DNA from 4 places in the Streptomyces sp. 12E genome. Region 2 is predicted to be linked to each of the others. Evidence: riboswitches for the same ligand, from Rfam matches in the RefSeq annotation. Region 2 holds a riboswitch; each other region holds the start of a gene.
What was found. A riboswitch is a leader RNA that binds a small molecule or an ion and turns the genes downstream of it on or off. The one in region 2 is predicted to bind cyclic di-AMP.

Region 1 (7,142 bases), 1.1 Mb from region 2:
AGCACCCCGACCTGACGTCGGTGAACATATGCGTGAGCGGCGTGGGCCATCTCGCCCTGCCCGTGCACCCGGCCGTGGCGACCCGCATACGGCAGGCCCTGGACACGGCGCATCCCGGAGAGCCGTCCACCGGCCGTCCGGAAGGCCTGACGGTGGCCTGACGGTGGCCTGACGGCCGGTGCTCCCGGACCGATCCGGGTCGCCGCCGCACGGAGACGGCGCGCGGCGGCGCGACACGCCCGGCGTCCGCGCCACGAGGCAACCGGAACCGAGCGTCCCCCTCGACGGTGGTCCGAACAACAACGGCCGGAGGCGGCTCACTTACCGCCGCCACCCCTCGCCATCTCGAACAAATTTCGAACAAAAAGCCAAGACCACGCCCGTCGTCCGCCAAAAGACAACCGATTGCCCGTTTCCTGCGCGCACGAAACCTGGGGAAGATTGTCGTGCCCGCATACCGCCGGGTACAGTCGCCGCACTGCTCTGGCAGCCCCTGTTGTCGAGGCGAAAGAGAAGTTGGTGAACGACCGTCACCCGTCGGGGACCATGGACCCGGCTCCGGCTTCCGATGCCGTCTCGGCGCCCCATGCGGCGTACGGCACGCAGGAAGCCCCGTACGGCGATCTCACCACGTACGGCGAACACGATTCCACCGGTTTTGCCGCCACCCACTTCGGGACCGGCGACCACACCACCGGAGCCTTCACCGCAGACCCCCTCTTCGGCGACCTTCCCGGCGGCGGCCACGACACGGGCGCGTACGACACCGGGCACTGGCCCGCGGGCGGTCACGACACCAGGCAGTACGACGGCTACGCGACCCCGTATCCGTCCGCGTACGACACCGGCGGCTACGACGCGACCGCCTGGGCCACCGGTCATCACCTGCTGACGGTGATCCCGCCGCAGGCCGGCTCGCCGGAGACCAGCGGCCAGTGGGACTCCGGTGAATGGCTCCGGCCCGATCAGGCCGGGAACCCCGCCGACGAGACCCAGCAATGGGACTGGGGCACGCAGACCTTCGACAGCGGTGCCTACGACGCCACGCAGTGGAACTCCGACGGCGGTGACACCACCGCCCCGGCGTCCGCGTCCGACGCCTACGAACCGCAGACCGAGTCCTACGCGCACCAGGGCGAGCCGTTCGACCAGGATCCCTACGAGGCCCACGCCGCCACCGAGCCGGCCGACACCGGTGAACTGCCCGCGGTGCACCTGCTCGACGAGCAGGAGGAGACCGTTCCCGCCCCCACGTCGCGCGCGGCCTCGCGCGCCGGGTCCCGCTCCCGCCGCCGTACGCCCGCCAGACGCTCCGCGCTGCTGACGGTGGCCGTGCCCTCGGCGTGCGTGATGGGCGTCGCCGGCATCGCCGCGGCCTCGGTCGGCAACCTGACCGACGACGGCGCCCAGGAGACGGCGACGACCGCGGCGGACGCCCAGCCGGTGAAACCCTCCACCGCCAACATCAAGCTGGACACCCAGCTGGAGAGCCTCGCCGCCGGCGCCGACGACTTCGCCGACCGGGCCAGCCGCACCCAGGAGCGCATCGACCTCGAGGCGCAGCAGGAGGCCGATCGCAAGGCGGCCGCCAAGGAAGCGGCCCGCAAGGAGCGGCTGCGGCCGAAGTTCGCGCTCCCGGTCGCGCAGCACGGACTCAGCGCCTACTACGGCCAGTCCGGCATCAACTGGATGTCCGTCCACACCGGCATCGACTTCCCCGTCCTGTACGGCGCGACGGTGATGGCCGCCACCGACGGCACGGTGCGCACACAGCTCAACCCCGCCTACGGCAACATGATGATCGTGACGGCGAAGGACGGCACGGAGACGTGGTACTGCCACCTCTCCAGCTACCAGGTCGCCTCCGGTACGACCGTGAAGGCCGGCGACCCGATCGCCTTCTCCGGGGACTCCGGCAACTCGACCGGACCGCACCTGCACTTCGAGGTCCGTCCCGGCGGCGGCTCGGCGATCGACCCGCTCGCCTGGTTCCGCAGCCACGGCCTCGACCCGTCGTAGGGTTCGCCCCCGACGGGTCGAGGCGGACGCCTACAGCTTCTCCACCGGCGCGTACCGCAGCAGCAGCCGCTTGGGCTTGGTGTCCCCGAAGTCGATCGTCGCCTCCGTGTTGGCGCCCGTGCCCTTCACCGCGACCACGGTGCCGAGGCCGAACTGGTCGTGGGTGACCCGGTCCCCGACCGCCAGCGCCACCACGGGCTTCTCCGCGGTCCGCCGGGTGGCGAAACCGGAGGCTCCCGAAGCCGACGAGCGGGAACGGGACGACGACAGCGAAGCCGCCACCCCCGACACCGGACCGGAGGACACGGGCGCGCTCGCCCCCGTCCGCTTCCACTCCAGGTGGGCGGCCGGGATCTCCTCCAGGAACCGCGAGGGCGGGTTGTAGGACGGCTGGCCCCACGCGCTGCGCAGCGTCGACCGGGTCAGGTACAGCCGCTCACGCGCGCGCGTGATGCCGACGTACGCCAGGCGCCGCTCCTCCTCCAGCTCCTTGGTCTGGCCGAGGGCGCGCATGTGCGGGAAGACGCCGTCCTCCATGCCGGTGAGGAAGACGACCGGGAACTCCAGGCCCTTGGCGGTGTGCAGGGTCATCAGGGTGATGACACCGGAGCCGTCCTCGTCCTCGTCGGGGATCTGGTCGGAGTCGGCGACCAGGGCGACCTGCTCCAGGAAGTCGGACAGCGCGACCGACTCGCCCTCGCCGCGCTCCTGCTCGAACTCCAGGGCGACGGCGGCGAGCTCCTGGAGGTTCTCGATCCGGGTCTCGTCCTGCGGGTCGGTGGAGGCCTGCAACTCGGCGAGGTAGCCGGTGCGTTCGAGGATCGCCTCCAGGACGGTGGCCGGGCCCGCGCCGGACTCGACGACCGTACGGAGGTCCTCCATGAGCGTGTTGAACCGCTTCACGGCGTTCGACGACCGCGCGGCCATGCCGTACGCCTCGTCGACGCGCTTCAGCGCCTGCGGGAAGCTGATCCTCTCTCGCTGGGCGAGGGCGTCGATCATCGCCTCCGCACGGTCGCCGATGCCCCGCTTGGGTACGTTGAGGATGCGGCGCAGCGGCACCGAGTCCTCGGGGTTGGCGAGCACCCGCAGGTAGGCCAGGACGTCCCGGACCTCCTTGCGCTCGTAGAAGCGGACGCCGCCGACGACCTTGTAGGGCAGGCCGACGCGGATGAAGATCTCCTCGAAGACACGGGACTGGGCGTTGGTGCGGTAGAAGACGGCGACGTCGCCCGCCTTCGCCTCGCCCGCGTCGGTGAGGCGGTCTATCTCGTCGGCGACGAACTGGGCCTCGTCGTGCTCGGTGTCCGCGACGTACCCGGTGATCCGCGCGCCCGTGCCTGCGTTGGTCCACAGGTTCTTGGGGCGCCGCGACTCGTTGCGCTCGATGACGGCGTTGGCCGCGCTCAGGATGGTCTGGGTGGAGCGGTAGTTCTGTTCCAGCAGGATCGTGGTCGCGTCCGGGTAGTCCTCCTCGAACTGGAGGATGTTGCGGATCGTCGCGCCGCGGAAGGCGTAGATCGACTGGTCGGCGTCGCCCACCACGCACAGCTCGGCGGGCGGGACCTCGGCCTCGGACGGTGCGCCGGCGGAATGCTCGGAGGTGCCGACGAGCTCGCGCACCAGGGCGTACTGGGCGTGGTTGGTGTCCTGGTACTCGTCGACCATGACGTGCCGGAACCGGCGGCGGTAGTGCTCGGCGACGTCCGGGAAGGCGCGGAGCAGATTGACCGTCGTCATGATCAGGTCGTCGAAGTCCAGCGCGTTCGCCTCGCGCAGCCGGGACTGGTAGAGCGCGTAGGCCTGGGCGAGGGTCTTCTCGAAGCCGTCGGCCGCCCGGGCGGCGAAGTCCTCCTCGTCGATCAGTTCGTTCTTCAGGTTGCTGATCTTGGCGCTGAAGGACTTCGGCGGGAAACGCTTGGGGTCGAGGTCCAGGTCGCGGCAGACCAGGGCCATCAGCCGCTTGGAGTCGGCGGCGTCGTAGATCGAGAACGACGACGTGAAGCCGAGCTTCTTGCTCTCGCGGCGCAGGATGCGCACGCACGCGCTGTGGAACGTCATGACCCACATGGCGCCCGCACGCGGGCCGACGAGCTGCTCGACGCGCTCCTTCATCTCGCCCGCGGCCTTGTTGGTGAAGGTGATCGCGAGGATCTGGCCCGGATGGACGTGCCGCTCGGCCAGCAGGTGGGCGATGCGGTGGGTGAGCACGCGGGTCTTGCCGGAACCGGCGCCGGCCACGATGAGCAGCGGGGAGCCGGAGTGCACGACGGCGGCGCGCTGGTTGTCGTTCAGCCCTTCGAGGAGTGCGGCGGCGTCGATCACCGGGCGTGGGGCGCCGTCGCGGTAGTGGGTGTCCCGTTCCGGCGGCAGGTCGAACTTCCCGCCGAACAGGTCGTCCGGGATCGGCTCCGGTACGTGCTCGTCCTCGGGCGGTGGCGGGGGCTCGCCCTCGGGGCCCCGCTGGGCCTGGAGGTCCGCCAGGAAGCTGTCGTCAAAGAGGCTGCTCATCGCTCTCCGAGTCTAGGGCGCTCCACCGACAACCTGAGGCCACCCCGGGAACATCCCCGGTTTCCGGCAGCCGGAGCAGGGTCTTCACCCTTCAGAACCGATATATCACCCTGGGTCACCCCGCGCGCAAGGTCACGAAAATGTATCGGGCATATCACCCATCAACCTTCACAGGCGCCACACCGGTTGGCTACGGTGCGGGCGGGCCGCACGACCCCCACCGGCGAACCTCGCCGGGCCGCGCGGCCTCCGCCGAGTCCGTCCCTGCCGATCGCGGCAGCCGGAGCCGGGGACCCACCGAGACCATGGGGTGAATCGGCCCACTCCCTCGCGGAGCGGCCGTAGGGCAACCCTTCCAAGCACCCGCCCGAACCCGACAGCTAACCCGGTAGGCGGAGCGTTGGAAGGAGTCGCCTCCCTTGGCGTCGCACCGCAAGTCGCGCACCCCCGGCACCCGCGTGGCAGGCATACGGACCCCGGCCCTCGCCACGGCCGCCCTGACCTCCGTGGCCCTGCTCTCCCAGACGGCCACCGCCGCCCCCTCCGACGACGGCAGGCCCAGCCTGGAGGAGGTCGAGAAGAAGGTCGACGACCTCTACCGCCAGGCGGAGTCGGCGACCGAGAAGTACAACGCGGCCAGGGAGAAGACCGCGAAGCAGCGCAAGCAGGTGGACACGCTCCTCGACGACGTGGCCGAGCGCACCCAGAAGCTCAACGAGGCGCGGGCGGAACTGGGTTCCTTCGCCGCCGCCCAGTACCGGACCGGCGCCGGCATCCCCGACACCGCGACCTTCCTGCTCGCGGACACGCCGCAGGACATCTTCGACCAGCGCCAGGTGATGGACCGGATGACCGGCCGCCAGAAGGAAGCGGTCGACGACTACGTCACCCAGCAGTCCGAGACGATGAAGAAGCGCCAGGAGGCCACCGAGAGCCTCGAGACGCTCACCGAGACCCAGGGCGACCTGAAGACGGCCAAGGCCACCGTCCAGAAGAAGCTCGCCGACGCGCGCGACCTGATGGCGGAGCTGACCGCCGAGGAGAAGGCGCGGCTCGCGGCGATCGAGAAGAAGAAGCAGAAGGAGGCCGCCCGCAAGGCCGCCGAGCTCGCCGAGCAGCAGAAGGCCCAGGAGGAGGCGGCCGCCGCCCAGCAGGACAGCGGCACCTCGGGCAGCGCCTCCGGCTCGGCCGGCACGCCGTCGACGTCGACGTCGACGTCGACGTCGACGTCGACGTCGACGGACTCCTCGTACGCCACCAAGGCCGAGAAGGCCCTCGCCTTCGCCCGCGCGCAGATCGGCAAGCCGTACGTCTGGGGCGCCACCGGCCCCGGCTCCTACGACTGCTCCGGCCTCACCCAGGCCGCCTGGAAGGCCGCCGGAGTCACCCTCCCGCGCACCACCTACGACCAGGTCGACGCGGGCACGACGGTCCCCGTCTCCCAGGCCCTCCCCGGTGACCTGGTCTTCTTCTACGACGACATCACCCACGTGGGCATCTACATCGGCAACGGGATGATGATCCACGCGCCGAAGCCCGGCACGTACGTCCGCGAGGAGTCCGTCTACTACGACGGCGAGTCCTCGATCCACAGCGTGGTGCGCCCCGCCTGACCCGCTCGGAAGGGGCGGGGAAGGAGCACGGGGGTTCCTCCGGCACCGTCCCCGCCCCGCTCCCTCTCCGTGCCGGCCCACCTCACGGCGCGCGGTGCCGGGCGGCCGTGTTCCCCTGGGAACGCCGACGGCGGTGACGCTGTCCGCGTCCACCGCCGTCGGCGTTCCCCGGCCCGGGAGCCGGGGCACGCCCTGTCGCGGGCCGCGGTCACGTCCGGCCCGTGGAGCAGAGGGTCAGGTCCACAGCACCGCGATGAAGACATTCGTCACGGTCAGCAGTCCGACCAGGCCGAACAGGCCCTTGTCCACCTTCTCGTCGTCCCGCTTCACATAGACCAGGCCGAGGATCACGATCAGCAGGGCCAGCTTCACGCCGATCTTGATGTTGTCGACGGAGTGGTCCTGGGCCTGGTTGAGACCGACCAGGACCACACCGGTGACCAGCATCGTCAGCGCGCCGTGCAGCATCGCGGGGACGAACCGGGCGGTACCCGCGCCCATCGCCTTCATCTGGGTGAGGAAGCCGCCGAGGAGCGACGCGATGCCGATGATGTGCAGACCGACGAAGAGGTGGATGAGTACGTCCATGAGGCCGGAGCCTAGCCATAGCCGCCTCGTAGCACTCCAGCGCCCTCATCCGTCCTTCCTCCGCCATATCGGTCATCACCCTGAGTGAAGACGACGAAGCCGGAACGAAATCCTGGTCACCTACGGTCACCCGACGATCCGCTCACGTCACTTCCGCGCAACCCGCACCGGGGCCCCGCGGCCGGGCCTAGCGTCCTCCCCCAGGTGACCGGCTCTCCACCGCCGCCCGGCCCAGAGGCGGCGACCGGACACCACCGCCGAAGAAGGTCCGGCGGCGGACGGCTCCCCCGTGCACCCCCGCCGCCGGACCGCCGGACCGCCGGACGGCAGTCCGCTCCGCGCGGCCGTGCACGAGGACGGGAGGCCAGGTGGCAGCGCACCGCAGGACCCGACCGCGCCCCGCACTCCTCG
Region 2 (7,142 bases):
CCTCAACGGCACCACCAGCTTCGAGCGCACCAACTACTTCGAGACCATGCCCGCCCACCAGCTGGAGCTCGCCCTCTGGCTGGAGGCCGACCGCATGGGCTCCCTGCTGACCGCCCTGGACGACGAGTCCATGGAGAACCAGCGGGACGTCGTCAAGAACGAGCGCCGCCAGCGCTACGACAACGTCCCCTACGGCACGGCCTTCGAGAAGCTGACCGCCCTGGCCTACCCGGAGGGCCACCCGTACCACCACACGCCCATCGGCTCGATGGCGGACCTGGACGCGGCCACCCTGGAGGACGCGCGCCGGTTCTTCCGCACGTACTACGCGCCGAACAACGCCGTGCTCTCGGTCGTCGGCGACATCGACCCGGAGCAGACGCTCGCCTGGATCGAGAAGTACTTCGGCTCCATCCCGGGCCACGACGGCAAGCCCGCCCCGCGCGACGGCTCGCTGCCCGAGGTCATGGGCGGGCAGCTGCGCGAGGTCGTGGAGGAGGAGGTCCCCGCGCGTGCGCTGATGGCCGCCTACCGGTTGCCCGAGGACGGCACGCGCGCGTGCGACGCCGCCGACCTGGCGCTCACCGTCCTCGGCGGCGGCGAGTCCTCGCGGCTCTACAACCGGCTGGTACGGCGCGACCGCACGGCCGTGGCCGCCGGCTTCGGCCTGCTGCGGCTGGCCGGGGCGCCCTCCCTGGGCTGGCTGGACGTGAAGACGTCCGGCGACGTGGAGGTGCCGGTCATCGAGGCCGCCATCGACGAGGAGCTCGCCCGGTTCGCCGAGGAGGGTCCCACGGCGGAGGAGATGGAGCGCGCGCAGGCCCAGCTGGAGCGCGAGTGGCTCGACCGGCTCGGCACGGTCGCCGGCCGCGCCGACGAACTGTGCCGGTACGCGGTCCTGTTCGGCGACCCGCAGCTCGCCCTGACCGCCGTACAGCGCGTCCTGGAGGTGACGGCGGAGGAGGTGCAGGAGGTCGCCAAGGCCCGGCTGCGCTCCGACAACCGCGCGGTGCTCGTCTACGAGCCGGTCGCCCCGCAGGCCGAGGACCCCGAGGAAGCCGCCGCAGCCGCCGCAGCCGCCGGCGCCGACGAGAACGAGGAGACGGCGAAGTGACCGAGCTCGCCACGATGGACTTCCACCCGCGGCCGCAGGCGGGCGAGGCCAAGCCCTGGGCCTTCCCGGCCCCCGAGCGGGGCACGCTCGACAACGGCCTGACCGTGCTGCGCTGCCACCGCCCCGGCCAGCAGGTCGTCGCCGTCGAGGTGCTCCTCGACGCGCCCCTTGAGGCCGAGCCGGCCGGTCTCGACGGTGTCGCCACGATCATGGCGCGGGCCTTCTCCGAGGGCACCGACAAGCACTCCGCCGAGGAGTTCGCCGCCGAGCTGGAGCGCTGCGGCGCCACCCTGGACGCGCACGCCGACCACCCCGGCGTCCGCCTCAGCCTGGAGGTGCCGGCCTCCCGGCTCACCAAGGGTCTCGGGCTGCTCGCCGACGCGCTCAGGGCGCCCGCGTTCGCCGACAGCGAGGTCGAGCGGCTGGTCCGCAACCGCCTCGACGAGATCCCGCACGAGCTGGCCAACCCCTCCCGCCGCGCCGCCAAGGAGCTCTCCAAGGAGCTGTTCCCGGCGAGTTCGCGCATGTCGCGTCCCCGCCAGGGCACCGAGGAGACGGTCACCGGCATCGACTCCGCGGCCGTACGCGCCTTCTACGAGAAGCACGTCCGCCCCGCCACGGCCACCGTCGTGGTCGTCGGCGACCTCACCGGCATCGACCTGGACGCGCTGCTCGGCGGCACCCTGGGCGCCTGGACCGGCTCCCCGGCCCGGCCGCGGCCCGTTCCGCCGGTGGTCGCGGACGACACCGGCCGCGTCGTGATCGTGGACCGCCCCGGCGCCGTCCAGACGCAGCTGCTGATCGGCCGCATCGGGCCCGACCGGCACGACCGCGTGTGGCCCGCGCAGGTGCTCGGCACGTACTGCCTGGGCGGCACCCTCACGTCCCGCCTGGACCGCGTCCTGCGCGAGGAGAAGGGATACACCTACGGCGTACGGTCGTTCGGGCAGGTCCTCAGGTCCGCCCCGGACGGCACCGGCGCGGCGATGCTGGCGATCAGCGGCTCCGTCGACACCCCGAACACCGGCCCCGCCCTCGACGACCTGTGGACGGTGCTGCGCACGCTCGCCGCGGAGGGGCTCACCGACGACGAACGCGACGTCGCAGTGCAGAACCTCGTGGGTGTGGCGCCGCTCAAGTACGAGACCGCCGCGGCCGTCGCGAGCACCCTGGCCGACCAGGTCGAACAGCACCTGCCCGACCACTACCAGGCCGATCTGTACCGGCAGTTGGCCGCGACCGGCACCGTGGAGGCCACCGCGGCCGTCGTGAACGCCTTCCCGGTGGACCGCCTGGTGACGATCCTCGTCGGCGACGCGGCGCAGATCAAGGCGCCGGTGGAGGCCCTCGGGATCGGTGAAGTCACCGTCGTGAGCGCCGAGTAGCACGCCGCGACGGCGCACACGCGCACGGGCCCTGGTGGCGGGAGAGCCACCAGGGCCCTCTTATGCCCGAATCGGGGCGGAAGTTGCCTGTCTGCCCTGTGGGATGCGCTACAAAAACCCGGATCCGTTTGAGGATGGGGAGGCGTCCCGCTTAGCTTCGTCCGGGCTGTTCGTCGGGCAGTGCGCCGCACCCGCGGCACCGGACAGCCATCGCCGAGTCCCCGTACGGCGCGAGCCAGGGGAGCCGGGGACCCGCATGAGTCCCTGGGGTGAATCGGACGCCCGCGCGTGTCGCGAGGGGGCCCGTAGGAGACCTTCCTGCTCCGAACCCGTCAGCTAACCCGGTAGGCGAGAGGGAAGGAAAGGACCAGCCTGTACATGGCGTTCACCCGCGCCCCGGGCAAGCACCGTCGTCCCAGCAGGATGCAGCGCGGCACCGCCCGCGCGGCGGGCGTCGCGGCGCTCACCACCACCGGTGCCGTCGGCTCCCTCGCGGCTCCCGCGCTCGCCGCCGAGCCCGCTGCCGCGCAGACCGGCCTCACGCCCGTGGTCACCCTGGGCGACGAGGTCGCCGACCGGATCGACGCCCAGGCGGCCGCCCAGCACGAGGCGGCCCGGGAGGCGGCCGAGGCCGCCGCGCGGAGGGCCGCCGAGGAGGCCGCGCGCGAGAAGGCCGCCGAGGAGGCCGTGCAGGCCCGCGCGGAGAAGGAGCGCGCCGCGCGGGAGGCCGAGCGCGAGCGCCTCAACACCTTCGTCTCCCCGATCCCCGGCTCGTACGTCTCGACCAGTTACCAGGCCGGCAGCTCGCTGTGGTCCTCCGGCAGCCACACCGGTGTCGACTTCCACGCCGCGAGCGGCACCCCCGTCCAGTCGGTCGGCGTCGGCACCGTCGTCGAGGCCGGCTGGGGCGGCTCGTACGGCAACCAGGTCGTCATCAAGATGCACGACGGCACGTACACCCAGTACGCCCACCTGTCGTCCATCGGCGTCTCGGTGGGCCAGCAGGTCGCCGCCGGGCAGCGGATCGGGCTCTCCGGCGCCACCGGCAACGTCACGGGCGCGCACCTGCACTTCGAGGCCCGTACGACCGCCGAGTACGGCTCCGACCTCGATCCCGTCGCCTACCTCCGCGCGCACGGCGTCAGCCTCTGACCCGCCCGCTTCCCGGTGCCCCGGCTCCCCGAGCCGGGGCACCGGTGTTTCCGGTCGGCGCTCGTCCAAAAAATGTGCATGGATTCCGGCCCGCCGTCGTGAATTACCGCTGATTGCAATAGAGTCACGGAACACACGTCAATCGTCGGCGTTTCACGGGGATTAAGCGGAGGTCGGTCATGCGTATTCCCGCGCACTCGGTGTGCACGGCGATCCGGGACGACATCGTCGCGGGTGTCCACGAGCGCGGCGGCCGGCTCACCGAGGAGGTCCTCGCCCGCCGTTACGGCGTCTCCCGCGTCCCGGTCCGGGAGGCGCTGCGCACGCTGGAGGCCGAGGGGTTCGTGGTGACCCGGCGGCACGCGGGCGCGTGCGTCGCGGAACCCACCGAGCAGGAAGCCGCCGACCTGCTGGAGATGCGCATGCTCCTGGAGCCGCTCGGCGCCTCCCGCGCGGCCCAGCGCCGCACCGAGGCCCATCTGAAGGTGCTGCGCGGCCTGGTCCGGCTGGGGCAGGAACGTGCCCGCCAGGGCCGCAGCGACGACCTGCGCTCCCTGAGCGGCTGGTTCCACGAGACGCTCGCCCAGGCCACCGGCAGTCCGGCGCTGTCCTCGGCGCTGACCCAGCTGCGGCACAAGATCGCCTGGATGTACGCCGCCGAGGGGCCGTCCGACCCGGTCGAGCACTGGGCGGAGCACGGCGCGATCGTGGACGCCGTGGCGCGCGGCGACGGCGACCGCGCGCGGTCCGTCACGGCGCTGCACACCGAGCGCGCGAGCACCGGGCACCGCCTGCGCTTCGCCCCCGGCGCCGGCCGCGCGGACCGTGTGAGGAACTCGCAACATGCCGTAAACACGACGGGTCTCCGGCATTAACACGGGTGCCGTATACAAAGGGGGAGTAATTCCGGGGGGTTTTCGCGCTGCCCGGAAAAGGGAAAGCGAAAGGCCCGCCCGGTGCTCCGGTCGGGCCTTTCGGTGTCACGGGCGGGTGTCCGACGAAAAGACGATTCCCGCGATCGTGAATGCTCAGACGGTCTCGGGAAGTTCCTCGAGGCCCTCGGAGACCAGCTTCGCCAGACGGTCCAGGGCGGCGTCGGCGCCCTCGGCGTCGGAGGCGAGGACGATCTCCTCGCCGCCCTGGGCGCCCAGGCCCAGGACGGCCAGCATGGAGGCCGCGTTGACGGGGGTGCCCCCGGCCTTGGCGATCGTCACCGGGACGCCTGCGGCCGTGGCGGCTCGGACGAAGATGGAGGCGGGGCGGGCGTGGAGACCCTCGGCCCAGCCGACGTTGACGCGGCGCTCAGCCATGTGTTGCTGCCCTTCACTGTTCAGGGTTGTCTAGACCAGTTTCCCACATCGTGAAACGTGCCCGGAGCGGCGTCCGCTCCCGGTGGCGGCCGGACCGCGGCCTCGGTCCGGCTGTCGTCCACCACAGACTGCCTCGCGCCGTCGTCGTACGCGAGCCGTACTCTGGGGCCCATGCAGACCTCGTCGGACCGGCACGAGTACCCCGCCCACTGGGAAGCCGACGTGGTGCTGCGCGACGGCGGCACCGCGCGCATCCGCCCCATCACCGTCGATGACGCCGAGCGCCTGGTCAGCTTCTACGAGCAGGTGTCGGACGAGTCGAAGTACTACCGCTTCTTCGCGCCCTACCCGCGCCTGTCCGCCAAGGACGTCCACCGCTTCACGCACCACGACTTCGTGGACCGGGTGGGACTCGCGGCCACCGTCGGCGGCGAGTTCATCGCCACCGTACGCTACGACCGGATCGGCGCCGACGGCACGCCCGCATCCCCCCACCCGTCGCCCGCCGCCACCCTTGCCGCAGGGCGCTCCGCGCCCGCCCCCTCCGTCCCCGACGAGGCCGAGGTCGCCTTCCTCGTGCAGGACGCCCACCAGGGCCGGGGCGTCGCCTCCGCCCTCCTCGAACACATCGGCGCCGTCGCGCGGGAGCGCGGCATCCGCAGGTTCGCGGCCGAGGTGCTGCCCGCCAACACCAAGATGATCAAGGTGTTCACCGACGCCGGGTACACCCAGAAGCGCAGCTTCGAGGACGGGGTCGTCCGCCTGGAGTTCGACCTCGAGCCCACCGACCGCTCCATGGCCGTGCAGTACGCGCGCGAACAGCGTGCCGAGGCGCGTTCGGTGCAGCGGCTGCTCGCCCCCGGCTCGGTGGCCGTCGTCGGCGCCGGCCGCACGCCCGGCGGGGTGGGCCGCAGCGTCCTCGACAACCTCCGGGACACCGGGTTCACCGGCCGGCTGTACGCCGTGAACAAGGCGCTGGGGGAGGGGGAGAAGGAGCTCGGCTCGGTGCCCGCGTTCCGCTCGGTGCGGGACATCGACGGGCCCGTCGACCTCGCGGTCGTCGCCGTGCCCGCCGAGCACGTCCCCGACGTCGTCACCGAGTGCGGCGAGCACGGCGTGCAGGGGCTCGTCGTCGTCTCCGCCGGCTACGCCGAGTCCGGCCCCGACGGCCGCGAACGCCAGCGCGCCCTCGTACGGCAGGCACGCTCGTACGGGATGCGGATCATCGGCCCGAACGCCTTCGGCGTCGTCAACACCTCCGCGGACGTACGGCTGAACGCCTCGCTCGCCCCCCGGATGCCCCGCCCGGGCCGGATCGGGCTGTTCGCCCAGTCCGGCGCCATCGGCGTCGCCCTGCTGTCCCGCCTGCACCGGCGCGGCGGCGGCGTCACCGGCGTCACCGGCGTGTCCACCTTCGTGTCGTCCGGCAACCGGGCCGACGTCTCCGGCAACGACCTCCTGCAGTACTGGCACGAGGACCCCGACACCGACGTCGTCCTGATGTACCTGGAGTCCATCGGCAACCCGCGCAAGTTCACCCGCCTCGCCCGCCGGACCGCGGCGGCGAAGCCGCTGGTCGTGGTCCAGGGCGCACGCCACGGAGCGGGGCCCCGGGGGCACGCCGTACGGGCGACCCGGCTGCCCCACGCGACGGTGTCCGCGCTGCTGCGGCAGGCCGGGGTGATCCGCGTGGACACCATCACCGAGCTGGTCGACACGGGCCTGCTGCTCGCCCGCCAGCCCCTGCCGGCCGGACCCCGGGTGGCGATCCTCGGCAACTCCGAGTCCCTGGGCCTGCTCACCTACGACGCCTGCCTCGCCGAGGGGCTGCGCCCGCACCGCCCGCTGGACCTCACCACCGCCGCCTCGGCGGCGGACTTCCACGCGGCGCTCTCCCACGCGCTGGCCGACGACACGAGCGACGCGGTCGTCGTGACGGCGATCCCGGCGGTGGGGAAGGGCTCGGCCGGCGACGCGGACCTGGCGCAGGCCCTGCGCTCGGCCGCCGCCGCGACCCCGTCCAAGCCCGTCCTGGTGGTCCACGTGGAACTCGGCGGCCTCGCGGAGGCCCTGTCGGCCGCGACGAGCACGGCACCCCCGCCGGCGACCGGCGCCGCGTCGCAGACGGGGCCGGGCACGGCGTCCCGGCCGCCCGGCGCCACGCCGCCCCCGGCCGCCGCG
Region 3 (7,142 bases), 2.1 Mb from region 2:
TCGTCTCGGCGGTCGCCGAACTGGAGTCGGGCAACCTGGACGCGGCCTGCGAACAGGGCGTCCGCGCGGTGGAGGTGGCGGGCCGCATCTCGTCCGCCCGCACCACCGAGTACGTCAGGGACCTCCTGCACCGCCTGGAGCCCTACGGCGACGAACCCCGCGTGGTCGAACTGCGCGAACGTGCCCGCCCGCTGCTGATGACCACGGCCTGATCCGAATCGCGCCACGCACCGCCTCCCGGGTTTGAAGGCGCTGTCAGTGGCGCAGTGCACTATCGGACTCGGGAGGTGGTGCGGGTGGTGACGGGGCGGTCGTACGACTGCGACGTACTGGTGATCGGCGGGGGGATCGTCGGCCTGTCGACGGCGTACGCGCTCACGCGCGCGGCGCCGGGCACGCGGGTCACGGTGCTGGAGAAGGAGTCCGGCCCCGCCCGGCACCAGACGGGCCGCAACAGCGGCGTCATCCACAGCGGCGTCTACTACCGCCCCGGCTCGCTGAAGGCCCGGTACGCGGTGTCGGGCGCCGCGGAGATGGTCGGGTTCTGCGCGGAGCACGACATCCCGCACGCGGTGACGGGCAAGCTGATCGTGGCCACGACCCGCGAGGAGCTGCCCCGGCTGCACGCCCTGGTCCAGCGCGGCCGGGAGAACGGCATCGCGGTCCGCGAGCTGTGCGGCGCGCAGATCTCGGAGTACGAGCCGGAGGTCGACGGCCTGGCCGCCATCCACGTCGGCACCACCGGCGTCTGCGACTTCACCGCGGTGGCCCACCGGCTGGCTGAGGCCTCGCGGGCGGCGGGCGCCGAGATCCGCTACGGGGCACGGGTGGTACGCGTCGACCGCCGCCCCGACCGGGGAGTCGCCGTCCTGACGGCCGCCGGCGACGTCGTCCGCGGCCGGGCGCTGGTGAACTGCGCCGGTCTGCACTGCGACGAGATCGCCCGCCGCACCGGCGACGAGCCCGACGCCCGCATCGTGCCGTTCCGCGGCGAGTACTACGAGCTGGCCCGGCCGGAACTGGTGCGCGGCCTGGTCTACCCGGTGCCCGACCCCGCGTTCCCCTTCCTCGGCGTCCACCTCACCCGGGGCGTCGACGGCGGCGTCCACGTCGGCCCCAACGCGGTCCCGGCGCTGGCCCGCGAGGGCTACGACTGGCGCACGGTGCGTCCACGCGAGCTGGGGGCGACCCTGGCCTGGCCGGGCTCCTGGCAGCTGGCCCGCCGCCACTGGCGGTACGGCACGGGCGAACTGCACCGCTCGCTGTCCAGGGAGGCCTTCACCCGGGCCGTACGCCGGCTGCTGCCCGCGGTGCGGGAGGACGACCTGGTGCCGACGGCGGCCGGGGTGCGGGCCCAGGCGGTGCTGCGGGACGGCACCCTGGCCGACGACTTCCTGATCCAGGAGACCGCCCGCGCGGTCCACGTGTTGAACGCCCCCTCACCGGCGGCGACGGCCTCCCTGCCGATCGGCCGCGAGGTCGCGCGAAGGACACTGGCGGCGCTGGAGACGGCGGGGCGCTGAGCCGCCGGGCGATCCCGGGCCGCCCCGGAGAACCGGGCGGATGCCGGGCGCCCGGGACCGCCCGACGGGTGCCGTCGTCAGCCCGTACCGATCCCGGACGAGTCGCCCGCCCCGGCCGGGGCATCGGCGTTTCCTCCCCCGGCCCGGACCCGCTCCCCGCCCAGCGGATGCCGAGGCCGGGAGGAGCCGGCCCACCCGGAACCCGAGCGCGCCCTCCGCCCCTGCGGGGGCCGTCCCGCTCCGTGCCGGGGGACCGGTGCGCGCGCCCCGTAACATCGGAGGCACTGTGTCTGACACCGTTAACGCTTCCGAAGCCCTTCGTCCCGCCTCCGGCCAGGACGCGCCGCACCCGCCCGGGACGTCCGTCCACCCTGCCCGGGCCAAGGGGGAGCCCCGGTTCCCGGACGGGCCGAAGGCCGATCCCGCCGGGTCCCACTTCGAGCGGCGGATCCGGAGCTTCCAGCCGCGGCGCAGCCGGGTGACCGCCGGGCAGGCGGACGCCCTGCGGCGGCTGTGGCCCGCCTGGGGCTTCGACATCGACGGCAGCCGACGCCTCGACCTCGCGGAGTTCTTCGGCAACGACCACCCCGTCGTCCTGGAGATCGGCTTCGGCATGGGCGAGGCGACCGCCCAGATGGCCGCCGCCGACCCGGCCACCAACATCCTCGCCGTGGACGTCCACACGCCCGGCCAGGGCAACCTGCTCAACCTCGCCGACCGGCTCGGGCTGACCAACGTACGGGTCGGCAACGGCGACGCGATCATCCTGCTGCGCGAGATGCTCGCCCCCGGCTCCCTCGGCGGGCTGCGCGTCTACTTCCCCGACCCCTGGCCGAAGAAGCGGCACCACAAGCGGCGGCTGATCCAGCCGGAGTTCCTCACCCTCGCCGCGACCCGCCTGGCGCCGGGGGCGGTGCTGCACTGCGCCACCGACTGGGAGCCGTACGCGGAGCAGATGCTGGACGTGCTCACCGCGCACCCCGACTTCGAGAACACCCGGGCGGACGGCGGTTTCGCGCCGCGTCCCGCCTTCCGGCCGCTCACCCGTTTCGAGGGGCAGGGACTGGAGAAGGGTCATGTCGTGAACGACGTGCTCTTCCGCCGCGTATCGCGGGATGAGCAGGCAGCAGACCGAGCCTGACACAGCCCCGCCTCGTGAGGGTCGATCCCTTGGTCACCAGTCCCCCGTACCCGGCGCCTCCCGGCACGGCCCCCGGTGGAGCGCCGCGGCCCGCGCACTGGTGGCATCGGCCCTGGGTGCGGTACGGCGCGCTGATCGCGCTGCTCGCGCTGTCCGGTCTGGTCATCCTCGCGCTGGTGCGCGAGCAGACCGGGACGCAGGGGTTCCTGGTCGGGCTCGGTCTCGCCGTCCTGCCCGTGCCGCTGCTCGTCGCCGCCTTCCGGTGGCTGGACCGGGTCGAGCCGGGACCCTGGCGGAACCTGCTGTTCTCCTTCGCCTGGGGCGCCTGTGCGGCGGCGCTGATGGCGATCGTCGCGAACAGCTTCGCCACCCGGTGGGTAGCGACGGCGACCGCCGACCCGGCCGGCGCCGACGCCCTGGGCTCGACCGTCATAGCGCCGGTGGTGGAGGAGTCCGCGAAGGCCGCGGCCGTCCTGCTGGTGTTCCTGTTCCGCAGACGCGACTTCACCGGGATCCTCGACGGCGTGGTGATAGCCGGGGTCACCGCCACCGGCTTCGCGTTCACCGAGAACATCCTCTACCTCGGCACCGCCTTCGGCACCGACCGGATCACCGGCGACAGCGGCATCACCTCGGTCACCGCGGCGACCTTCTTCGTCCGCATCGTGATGTCGCCGTTCGCGCACCCCCTGTTCACCGTGCTCACCGGGATCGGCTTCGGCGCCGCCGCGCTGTCCACGGACCGGCAGCGGGCCCGGCGCGTGCTGCTGCCGCTGGGCGGGCTGCTCCTCGCGATGGGCGTGCACGCGCTGTGGAACGGCTCCTCGACGTTCGGCCGGTACGGCTTCCTCGCGGTGTACGCGGCGTTCATGGTGCCGGCGTTCGGGCTGCTGACCTGGCTGGTGGTGTGGACGCGGCGGCGGGAGCTGCGGACCGTGCGGGCGGAGCTGTCCGCGTACGTGGCCGCCGGGTGGCTCGACGCGGCGGAGCCCTTCGCGCTGGGCTCGATGCGGGCGCGGCGCGTCGCCCGGCAGTACGCGCGCCGCTGCGGCGGGAGGGCGGCGGCACGGTCGGTCGCCGCGTACGAGACGTGTGCGACGTCGCTGGCGTTCCTGCGGCACCGGGGACGGCTCGGGCGGGCGGGGCCGGACTTCGTCACCCGGGAACGGGAGCTGCTGCTGGAGCTGTGGCACCGGCGGGGAGTGGCCCGGCCGGCCCTGGAGCACGCGGCCCGCGTCACCGCGCCCCGGGTTCCGGCCGCCGCGGCGCCGTGGGCGGTGTACGGCGGCTACGGACCTCCCGCGCCGTACGGTCCTCCGTACACCGCGTACGACCCGAACGCCCGCCGGTTCTGAGCGGTCCGCCGCGCACTGCCCCGGACAGCACCTGACCGGCGGCCCTGACGTCGGGGGGCCGTCGTCGGGGCCGCCGGGGTCCAGGGCGTGCGGGTCCGCTCGCTCAGACGGTGAGGCCCTTTCCGCGCAGCCACGCCAGCGGGTCGATGCCCGCGGAGGAACCGCCGGGGTGGACCTCCAGGTGGAGGTGGGCCCCGGTGGAGTTGCCGGTGGAGCCGACGCGGCCGATCACGTCGCCGGTGTTGACCTTCTGGCCGACGCTGACGCTGATGGAGGACTGGTGGGCGTACCAGATCTCGGTGCCGTCGTCGAGCGTGAGCACGGTCTTGTAGCCGTAGGAGCCGTCGTAGCCGGCGGAGGTGATCGTGCCGGTGTGGACGGCCTTGATCAGCGTGCCCGTGGGGGCGGCGAAGTCGAGGCCGGTGTGCTGGCCGGAGGACCAGTAGGCGCCGGCCTGACCGAAGGTCGAGGTGATGGTGTACGAGGAGGTCGGCAGCGCGTACTGCTTGGCCAGCTCGGCGAGGCGCTCGGCCTCGGCCTTCTTCCTGGCCGCCTCCTCCGCCTTCTTCTTGGCGGCCTCGGCCTTGGCCTTGGCCGCCTTCTCCGCCTTGGCGGCGGCCTCGGCGGCCTGCTTCTCGGCGGCGGCGACCGCCTCGGCCTCCGCCTTGCTCTCGGCCTGGGCCTGCTGCTGCTCGACCTGCGCCATGATCCGGGTGCGCAGCGCCTCACCGGCGCCGGTGGTGCCCTGCTCGGTGTCGGCGGCGGCCATGCCGAGGGTGCTGAGAGGAGTGGCCGCCTCCTCGGGGGTTTCCTCGTCGGAGATGAGGGAACCCACGTTGGGAAGGTCGGGCATGGAGATCGACACCGGCGGCTTGCCGGTCTGGGCGCTCGCCATGCCGCCGGCGCCGACGGCCGCTATGACGCCGACGCCCAGGACGGTGGAGCTGCGGGCGAGTCCTCCGCCGCGCTGCTTGGCGACACGGTGCCGGCCGCGCACGGGGCGAACGGACTCCGCGGTGGGGTTCCACTCCTCGAAGGGGCCCTCGCCGGCGCGGCTGCCGCCGTAGGCGAAGGTGTCGCTCGGCTCGAACGGGGCCTCGGGGGCAGGCGGGTTGGACGCCACGTGGGCGTGCTCCTTCCTTCCGTCTTCGCCTACCGGGTTAGCTGACGGGTTCGGAGCGGGAAGGTCTCCTACGCGCGTATACGAGCCGTGTGGCCACGGCGGTATTCACGCGATTCACCCCATGGTGGTGGTTCCCCGGTTCCCTCGCGGGATTCGGCGCGTGCGCACGGAGCCGCCTTCTGTGACGGCTGGGACGACCGCGCTGCGTTATCGAACGTTAATAGACGCAAGGGCCGGATTCCAAGCCGTTCCTCTTGATCATCAACGGTTTCCAGGGGGACTTAAGGGTCACGGACGGCCAAAAACGGGCGAGTTGACCGAGCCTCGGACGGCGATCGGTTTCTGACCGAGCGTCAGTTTTTATGCGCTGTGGGACGACTCGCTCACAGTGGGTGAGAACGCGGGTTGAGGGCTGGAAACACCGAGGGCCGGAATCCTTTGGATTCCGGCCCTCGGCCTGCAGTAGCGGGGACAGGATTTGAACCTGCGACCTCTGGGTTATGAGCCCAGCGAGCTACCGAGCTGCTCCACCCCGCGTCGTTGAGACCAGTGTACGCCATCCGCGGGACACGGCGCACACCCATTACCGGCGGCCCGGTCTCAGCGGCCGAGCAGGTGGCCGTTCGGCGCCTTGGCGCGGTCCTCGTGCTCGGGCAGGACGACGACGGTGGCGCCCTCGCCGGTCAGCACACCGGTGCCGTCGGCGCCCGCCACGAACGTGTCCGGCTCCCGCCAGGCCGTGACCACCCGCCGTACCCCCGCGTCCAGGATGAGCCGGGCGCAGGGCGCCGGCCGGGACGCGCGGCGGGCGCAGGGCTCCAGGCTGGAGTACACGGTGGCGGTGGCGAGCCGGGGGTCCGTGGGATCGGCCTTGGCGAGCGCGGCCTCCTCCGCGTGCACCACCGGGTCGGCGCCCTCGCGGGAGCGGCCGCGCGCCAGCTCCGTGCCGTCGGCGGCCACCACGACCGCGCCCACGCTGAACGCCGTCTCCGAGGGCGGGCACTCGGCGGCCAGCTCGCAGGCGAGGGCCAGCCAGTGGTGGTCGGCGGCGGAGGGCAGCGGGCCGGTGCCGGGGGCGGTGGGCTCGTAGCGCATCAGGACGACGTCGCCGACCGGGCGGCTCTCGACCAGCCGCAGCCGACCGCCCTGGTAGGAGCCGGGGCCGAAGAGGCGGGGGGCCCGCGGGTCGCCGACGAACAGCGGGGCGAGGACCAGCTGGAGCTCGTCGGCCAGTCCTTCGGTGAGGAGCTGGGTGTGGATCGTGCCGCCGCCCTCGACCATGAGCCGCCGGACCCCACGCTCGGCGTGCAGGTGCTCAAGGAGCCGACGCCAGTCGAGCCCGGTGCCGAGCGGGACGACGTCGGCGGCGAGACCGAGGGCGTGGGCGCGCCCGGCGCCCTCGTCGGTCGTGTAGAGGACCTTCTCGCCGCCGGTGTGCCAGAACCGGGCCGCCGGATCCAGGTCGCCGGAGCCGCTGACGGCGACCTTGAGCGGGTACTCGGCCTCGCCCCCGGCGAGGCGGGCGGCACGCCGCTCGGGCGAGTTGACCAGCAGCCGGGGGTTGTCGGCGCGGATCGTGCCGGCGCCGACCAGAACGGCGTCCACGGATGCCCGCACCTCGTCGACCCGGTCGAAGTCGGCCGGACCGGACAGCAGCAGCCGCTCCGGGCCGGTGTCGTCCAGGTAGCCGTCGAGGGAGACGGCGGCGGACAGCAGGACGTACGGGTGGGGCATCGGTTCCTACTTCCAGGGGGCGGGCCTGTGGGCGTCCAGTCTGACAACAGGAGCGGCCGGCCCCTGCGCCGGTTCAGGGCTCGATCAGCCCCACGCGGATGGCGTACCGGGTGAGTTCCAGGCGGTCCTTCAGGCCGAGCTTGGCCAGCAGGTTGGCGCGGTGCCGCTCCACGGTCTTGGGGCTGATGGCGAGGAGGCCGGCGATCTGCTGCGAGGTGTGGCCCTCGGCGACCAGCTTCAGGATCTCCTCCTCGCGGTCGGTGATC
Region 4 (7,142 bases), 1.0 Mb from region 2:
CGCCACCGCCTGCCCGGCCTCCTCGGCCGCGTCCTTCATCCACTCCCCCGGCTCCGCCCACGCGTGCGGCGCCAGGTTGAACGTCCCCCAGTGGATGGGCAGCAGCACGCCGGCCGCCTCTGCGCCCTGCAGGTCGAGATGGGCCCGGACGCCCTCCTCGGGCGTCATGTGGATGTCGGGCCAGAAGTCCGAGTACGCGCCGACCTGGATCATCGTGGCGTCGAACGGGCCGTGGCCGGCGCCGATGTCCTTGAAGCCCTCGAAGTAGCCGGTGTCACCGCTGTGGTAGATCCGGTGCTTCTCACCCGCGACCGCCCAGGAGGCCCACAGGGTGTGCTGGGTGTTGCGCAGGCCCCGGCCGCAGAAGTGGCGGGCCGGGGTGGCGGTGAGGGTGAGGCCGCCCACCTGCGTCGCCTCGTGCCAGTCCAGCTCGCGCAGCCGCCCGGCGGACACGCCCCAGCGCTCCAGGTGGGCGCCGACGCCGAGGGGCACGGCGAACAGGGTGTCCGTGCCGGCCAGCGCCCTGATCGTGGGCAGGTCCAGGTGGTCGTAGTGGTCGTGGGAGATCACGACGACGTCGACCGGGCCGAGCGCGGCCAGCGGCAGCGGCACGGGGTGCAGTCGCCTGGGCCCGGCGAAGGGGAACGGCGAGCAGCGCTCACCCCACACGGGGTCGAACAGGACCCGGTGGCCGTCGATCTCCGCGAGCACGCTGGAATGGCCCGTCCAGGTCAGGCGCAGCCCGGTGGCCGGCGGACGGGAGATGTCGGCCAGGGTGGTCGGGTGCACCGGGACGGCGCCCTTCGGGGCGCGGCGGGAGCGGGAGTCCCTGTCGAAGTAGGTCTTCGCCAGGTCCCGCGTCGACCCCGACGGGCGGATCCGGGCGGCGCCCCCGGGGTTCTGGAACACGCCGTCCCTGAAGTGCGGGGATCTGCGGATGCGTGCCATGCGCTCGCCGCTCGGGTCCGCGCCGAAGGCCACGGGCCGCAGGGCGCGCGGCCCGGAGCTCTGGGAACGGGAACCGGCCACGGTGCCTCCAGGGAGAGTCGGTCAGACATTCCATTATGTGCGGCCGTCCCCGGCACCGCGGTGCCGGGGACGGCCGCGACCGGCGGAACGGCTCTCACGCCACCGCGGCGATCCGCCCCTTGATGTCGTCCGGCGACAGCGTCCCCTTGGCGATCACGTGATCGCCCGACGACTCCCCGCGCAGCCGGCGGCCGATCCACGGCACCAGGTACTCGCGGGCCCACTGGACGTCGTCCCGGCGGATCTCGAACGCGCCGCGGGGCGGCAGGGGCGGCCAGGGCTGTTCGGGATCGGCGGGGATCTCCAGGCCCAGGGCCTGCCCGGCGCGGAGCGCGACACGGGTGTGCCCCTCCGGCGACAGGTGCAGCCGGTCGGCGTCCCAGGCCCTGCGGTCCTGGACGCTCCTGAGGGACCACAGGTCGAGCACCGGGCAGCCGTAGCGGTCGGCGACGGCCCGCACATGCCCGTTGTACGTGGCGATCTTGCCGCGCAGATGCTTCAGCAAGGGCACGCCACGGGTGTCGAACCCGGTCGTCACCATCACCGTGCCGGACACGGCCGTGAGCGCGGCGACCGCCCTCTCGAACCGCTCGGCCACCTCGTCCGGATCACTGCCCGGGCGGAGGATGTCGTTGCCGCCCGCGCAGAACGAGACCAGGTCGGGGGCGAGTTCGACCGCCCTCGGCAGCTGGTCGGCCACGATCTGGTCCAGCAGCTTTCCGCGCACGGCGAGATTGGTGTACTCGAAGTCGCCCTCGGGCCGGAGGTCGGCGAGAAGCACGGCGAACCGGTCGGCCCAGCCGACGAACGCCCCGTCGGGGCCGGGGTCGCCGACGCCCTCGGTGAAGCTGTCCCCCACCGCCACGTACGACCCGATCACTGCTCTGTCGTCACTCTTCGAATCGTCTGCCACAACCGCTCATGATTCACCTTCGAATGTGACCTACGCGACCGTAAGGAAGGGTTGACGTGTGGTGAGATAAGCCACTCTCAACATGTCGGCCGATTCCGGAATACGCCGGAGGCCGGACCCGGGGATCGGGGTCCGGCCTCCGGCGCGCGCGTCGGGAAGGTCGCCGCGGGGGTCAGCCGATGGAGACGCCCTTCGAGCTGAGGTAGGCGACCGGGTCCACGTCCGAGCCGTAGTTCGGGGTGGTGCGGATCTCGAAGTGCAGGTGCGGGCCGGTCGAGTTGCCGGTCGAGCCGGAGAGACCGACCTGCTGGCCGCCCGTCACGGTCTGGCCGGCCGAGACGGAGAGCGAGGACAGGTGGGCGTACTGGGCGTAGTAGCCGTCGTCGAGCTTGACGACGACCTGGTTGCCGTACGCGCCGGCCCAGCCCGCGGAGACGACGGTGCCCGCGCCGACGGCCTTCAGTGAGGTGCCGGTCGGGACGGCGAAGTCGACGCCGGTGTGGTAGCCGCTGGACCACATGCTGCCGGCCACCTTGTAGGCGGTGCCGAGACCACCGGCGCCGGGCACCGGGGAGCTGTGACCGGAGGCGCTCGCGGCCTGGCCGGTGTTCGCGGTCTGGGCGGAGGCGTCCGGGGAGGACTGCTCGGCGGGCTGCTCGACGGGCTGCTCCGCCGGCTGCTCGGTCCTCCGCTCCGGGGCCTGCGGGACCTCGACGGAGGACGGCTCCTGCGGCGCGCCCGTGGCGGCCTCGCCGTCGACGGAGAGCTCCAGACCGGGGTGGATGAGTGACGGGTCGTCACCGATGGCCCCGCGGTTGTCCGCGTAGAGCTTCTTCCAGCCGCCGTCGACGTTCTCCGCCTCGGCGATCTTCGCGAGGTAGTCGCCGGCCTTCACGGTGTACGTGCGGGCCTCGTCGCCCTTCTCGGCGACGGCCGTCCGGCCGGCGGAAAGGGACTGGACGGCCTTCTCGGGGGCGGTCTGCGGGGTGGCGGCGTGCGCGCCGGCGGCGCCGAGAAGCGGCAGGGCGAGTGCGGCGCCACCGGTTCCGGCGATGGCGATGGAGCGGGTGAAACGCTGGGCCTTGGTACGGCGGTGCTTACCCTTCGCGGGCATGTCGAATTCCTCTCCGGCGCCTACGAGGTGAGCTGTCGGGTGCGGGCTGGAGATGCCCGGCCGCGCTGTCGCGCGGCTTAACCCCGAGCCGTTCCGGGAACCGGAACAGGCGGTCGTACCTGTGGGTCCCCCGTTCCTGCCGTGGACGGGTCAGTGTGTGCGGGCTCCGGGCGGCGGCAGGACTAGGCGTCCGTCCGGATCGGTGGCGAACGTAAGCGACCCGGACGCGGAGGGACAAGCGCGAGGTTCACCGCGAACGCGATTTTTCGTGATCGACATGCGGAAAAGAGGTCACCGAGCGTCAGCCGGGACCCCCTTCCCCGCGCGAACTCCCTTGCCGCTCCACGAAATTACGTGAACATGGCGACAACGCATCGTCACGGGTATGACGATGCTCACGCACCCTCCCCCATCTCCTTTCTTTCCAGGTCAGGTTGTGGCGAAGTGCACCAATCGGACAGAACGCTCTAATCGTGCGATCACAGGCGCCGCAGCCGGAACACCGCGGCGTCCAGATCTCCCCGCAGGCCTGTGTGCAGCCCGTGGTGCAGCAGGACGGCACCCCGGTGCGTTTCGCCGGTTTCGCGGCATTCGTACGACGCCTCCGGGTCGAGGCCGCGCAGCCGGAGGGCCGGGACGGGCTCCCCGTGGTGCTGGGCCTGGAGGCAGGCGAGAACGACGGTCTCGTCACCGAGGACGTACTGCACCGCGCTCAGCCCGCCCTCCGGAGGGCGCAGCCGGTACAGGTCGCCGCGTTGCACGAGGGGCCGGATCTCCTTGTAGAGCGCGACCCACTCCCGCGCCTCGGCGAGCTCCTCCTCGGTCCACCGCGCGAGGTCGCCGCCGACGCCGAGCACCCCGGCCATGGCGCTGACGAACCGGAAGCGCAGTGAACTGACCCGTCCGTTGAGCATCGCGTTGGGGCTGTCGGTGACCCAGGCGGCCATCACCCGGGCCGGATGGATCTGGCTGAAGCCGTGCTGGATGGCGAGCCGGTCGAGCGGGTCGGTGTTGTCCGAGGTCCACACCTGGTCGGTACGGGAGAGGATCCCCAGGTCGATCCGCCCGCCGCCGCCCGAGCAGGACTCGAAGGCCACGCCCGGATGGGCCGCCCGCAACCGGTCCAGCAGGGCGTACAGGCCGCGCACGTGGTCGGTCCACAGCCGCTGCGGATACGGGTCGCCCGGCCAGCCGGCGTCGCTGAAGCAGCGGTTGAAGTCCCATTTCACATAGTCGACGGGGGCGCCGGAGAGCAGCCCGTCCAGCCGCTCCCAGAGGTACTCCCGGACGTCGTCGCGCGCGAGGTTGAGCACCAGCTGGTTGCGGAACTCCGTGCGCCGCCGGTCCGGCTGGAACTGCACCCAGTCGGGGTGCGCGCGGTACAGGTCGCTGTCGGGGTTGACCATCTCCGGCTCGACCCAGATGCCGAACTCCATCCCGAGCCCGTGCACGTGGTCGGCGAGGGGTTTCAGGCCGCCGGGGAAGCGGTCGGGGTTGGGCGTCCAGTCACCGAGCCCGGCCCGGTCGCTCGTCCGCGCCCCGAACCAGCCGTCGTCGACCACGAACAGTTCGACGCCCATCGCGGCGGCCCGCTGCGCGAGCGTCCGCTGCTGCTCCTCGGAGATGTCGAACCCGGTGGCCTCCCAGGAGTTGAACAGCACGGGCCGGTCCCGGTCCGCGTCCGGGACGACGTACGTCCGCTGGTAGGCGTGCCAGGCGCGGCTGGCGCCGCCGAAGCCGCCGTCGCTCCACAGACCGGCGAAGACCGGCGTGACGTACGTCTCCTCCGTGCCCAGCATCAGCAGGCCGGAGTCGTCGTGTCCCGCGCCTCCGGTGATCTGCACGCGCGCGTCGGGGAGCTGGGCGACGCAGATGCGCCAGGACCCGGACCAGCCGAGGGCGCAGCCGTAGACCTCGCCGCGCTCCTCGGTCGCGTCGGTGTCGAGCGCGACCCAGGGCAGGTGCTGGTGTCCGGTGTGTCCGCGGCGGCTGCCGATGACCTTCTCGCCGTGGCCGATCGGGGCGCGGGTCAGCCGGGACTCGGCGGCCCAGCGGCCGTGCAGCTGGGACAGCCGCCAGTGCTCCCGCTCGGGCAGGGTCCAGGTGGCGGAGTCGGCGCGCAGGAGCTCGACCGCGGGGCCCCGGTTGTGCAGGGTCACCCGGCGTTCGATCACGTCGTCGCACATCCGGTAGTGCAGGGTGACGGTCAGATCGCCGTCGCGGAAGCGGAGGCGGAGTTCGCCGTCGTCGCTCTCGTGGCCCTCGAAGGTCCACTCCGTGCCGCGCCGCCCGTCGGCGGTGCGTACGGACAGGGCGGGCCGGACGAAGCGGGGTCCGCCCTCGACGGGGTACTCCTCGCGCCCGTCCAGGCGGGACTCGAACGGCCAGTCGTCCGGCAGCGGGCGCGCGGCGAGGGCTTCCGCGTCGGCGAGCGCGATCCGCGCGCCCCAGTGCAGGTGCACCAGCTCGTCGCGGTCCGTGACATGGACCGCGTAGCTGCTGGCAGGCCCCGACAGGAGCCATGTACGACCGTCTTGGGAGACCTGCGTCACCGAACCTCCAACAGACCCGAACAGATGCGATCAGACACCAACATCATCGGGGGTGCGGGGACGGCCGGGCAATGCCTGTGGAGAACTCATTGCCCCAGGCAGGCATGTCGTATCGTCGAGTGACGCCCGTCGACGAGACCCGCCGGCGGCGCCGAGTGGGAGGAGTCCTTCGTGACGCAGCAGGTGCCGTCGACCGAACCCGAGCTGGCCGGAGTGCGCAACTTCCGCGACGTGGGCGGACTGCCGACCGTCGACGGCCGGCGGGTACGCCACGGGGTGCTGTTCCGCAGCGGCCACCTCGCCCACGCGACCGCGGAGGACGCCGCCTTTCTGTCCTCGCTCGGACTGCACACGGTCTTCGACTTCCGCAACGCGGCCGACCAGAAGCTGGAGGGCCCGGACGTCGTGCTGCCGGGGGTGCGCAATGTGAACCTGCCGCTCAGCGACCCGGCGGACGGCGCCGAATTCTGGAAGATGGTCCGCGACGGCGATCTGGAGCAGCTCCGCTCGATCCTCGCGGACGGCAAGGGCGCGGACCGGATGATCAGCTCCTATCGGATGATCATCAAGGAGCGCACCGCCGAGCACGCCCAGGTGCTGCGCTCGCTCGTCGAGGACAGCGTTCCGGCGCTGATGCACTGCGCGGCGGGCAAGGACCGCGCGGGACTCTCGGTGGCGGTGACGCTGCTCGCGGTGGGCGTCGAACGCGACGCGATCCTCGACGACTACCTGAAGTCCAACGCCAAGCACCGCCGCTACAAGGTGCGCCGCAGCGGCAGCTCCGCCTCGGCCTACTCCCCCGAGGTCATGGAGCTGCTCGACCCGCTGTTCGACGCGCGCGCGGAGTACCTGTCGGCGGCCTTCGAGACCGTCGAGGAGACCTGGGGCGGCGTGGACCCGTATCTGGAGCAGGCGCTCGGGCTCACTCCCGAGGACCGGGAGCGGCTGCGCGAGCGCCTGCTCGACTGAGACGGGCGCCCGGGGCGCCTACTTCTTCGGCGCCATCTCGAACAGGAAGTAGATGAAGGCCGCGAAGAGGTGCCCCACCACCACGTAGACGAACAGCCGCACCCACAGGGCCCGGGGGAGCTTCTCTTCCATGTCTTTGCCGGTCATGTCGCTTCTCCGTGGATCGGGCCCAGGCACAGCGCGGCCGTGGGACTCTGCAGCAGGGTGTGGACGAACAGCAGCTCGACCCCGTCGGGGTCGGCGGCGGCGATGCGGTGCGGGGTCAGCGAGTCGAAGTGCGCGCTGTCGCCCGGGGCGAGCCGGTGCAGGGCGTCCCCGAGGCGCAGCCGCAGCCGTCCCTTGAGGACGTACAGCCACTCCTCGCCGGGGTGGACGCGCACGATGTCGCCCTGGGAGCCGTACGGCACCTGGACCCGCAGCGCCTGCATGCCGCGCCCGGCGGCGCCGGCCTGCCAGTACGTCCAGCCGCCCGCCGCCGTGGACTCCATGTCGGCGGCGCGCACCACGGCGTCCCGGTCGGCGGCCGACTCACCGAGCAGCTCGGAGACCGTCGTACCGTAGGTGC

Region 1: another riboswitch for cyclic di-AMP. It lies ahead of ACZ8ZB_RS20840 (C40 family peptidase); the one in region 2 lies ahead of ACZ8ZB_RS25525 (M23 family metallopeptidase).
Region 3: another riboswitch for cyclic di-AMP. It lies ahead of ACZ8ZB_RS16000 (M23 family metallopeptidase); the one in region 2 lies ahead of ACZ8ZB_RS25525 (M23 family metallopeptidase).
Region 4: another riboswitch for cyclic di-AMP. It lies ahead of ACZ8ZB_RS30060 (M23 family metallopeptidase); the one in region 2 lies ahead of ACZ8ZB_RS25525 (M23 family metallopeptidase).

Annotation. Positions count from the first base shown of each region.
Region 1 covers NZ_JBVNCJ010000001.1:4,466,907-4,474,048, reverse strand. The annotation lists gene ACZ8ZB_RS20855 (esterase/lipase family protein) at 1-161, shown strand, start outside; gene ACZ8ZB_RS20850 (M23 family metallopeptidase) at 520-2,019, shown strand; gene pcrA (DNA helicase PcrA) at 2,050-4,530, opposite strand; cyclic di-AMP (ydaO/yuaA leader) riboswitch at 4,786-4,942, shown strand; gene ACZ8ZB_RS20840 (C40 family peptidase) at 4,950-6,143, shown strand; gene ACZ8ZB_RS20835 (hypothetical protein) at 6,378-6,731, opposite strand.
Region 2 covers NZ_JBVNCJ010000001.1:5,535,846-5,542,987, forward strand. The annotation lists gene ACZ8ZB_RS25515 (M16 family metallopeptidase) at 1-1,114, shown strand, start outside; gene ACZ8ZB_RS25520 (M16 family metallopeptidase) at 1,111-2,499, shown strand; cyclic di-AMP (ydaO/yuaA leader) riboswitch at 2,701-2,865, shown strand; gene ACZ8ZB_RS25525 (M23 family metallopeptidase) at 2,878-3,651, shown strand; gene ACZ8ZB_RS25530 (GntR family transcriptional regulator) at 3,831-4,526, shown strand; gene ACZ8ZB_RS25535 (HPr family phosphocarrier protein) at 4,680-4,961, opposite strand; gene ACZ8ZB_RS25540 (bifunctional acetate--CoA ligase family protein/GNAT family N-acetyltransferase) at 5,133-7,142, shown strand, end outside.
Region 3 covers NZ_JBVNCJ010000001.1:3,446,974-3,454,115, forward strand. The annotation lists gene ACZ8ZB_RS15980 (MFS transporter) at 1-212, shown strand, start outside; gene lhgO (L-2-hydroxyglutarate oxidase) at 267-1,523, shown strand; gene trmB (tRNA (guanosine(46)-N7)-methyltransferase TrmB) at 1,810-2,664, shown strand; gene ACZ8ZB_RS15995 (PrsW family intramembrane metalloprotease) at 2,694-4,019, shown strand; gene ACZ8ZB_RS16000 (M23 family metallopeptidase) at 4,123-5,142, opposite strand; cyclic di-AMP (ydaO/yuaA leader) riboswitch at 5,154-5,311, opposite strand; tRNA gene ACZ8ZB_RS16005 (tRNA-Met) at 5,606-5,679, opposite strand; gene ACZ8ZB_RS16010 (dihydrofolate reductase family protein) at 5,743-6,876, opposite strand; gene ACZ8ZB_RS16015 (response regulator transcription factor) at 6,950-7,142, opposite strand, start outside.
Region 4 covers NZ_JBVNCJ010000001.1:6,548,295-6,555,436, reverse strand. The annotation lists gene ACZ8ZB_RS30070 (MBL fold metallo-hydrolase) at 1-1,029, opposite strand, end outside; gene ACZ8ZB_RS30065 (SGNH/GDSL hydrolase family protein) at 1,124-1,909, opposite strand; gene ACZ8ZB_RS30060 (M23 family metallopeptidase) at 2,115-3,056, opposite strand; cyclic di-AMP (ydaO/yuaA leader) riboswitch at 3,061-3,215, opposite strand; gene ACZ8ZB_RS30055 (alpha-galactosidase) at 3,536-5,608, opposite strand; gene ACZ8ZB_RS30050 (tyrosine-protein phosphatase) at 5,780-6,577, shown strand; gene ACZ8ZB_RS30045 (DUF6126 family protein) at 6,596-6,724, opposite strand; gene ACZ8ZB_RS30040 (helix-turn-helix domain-containing protein) at 6,721-7,142, opposite strand, start outside.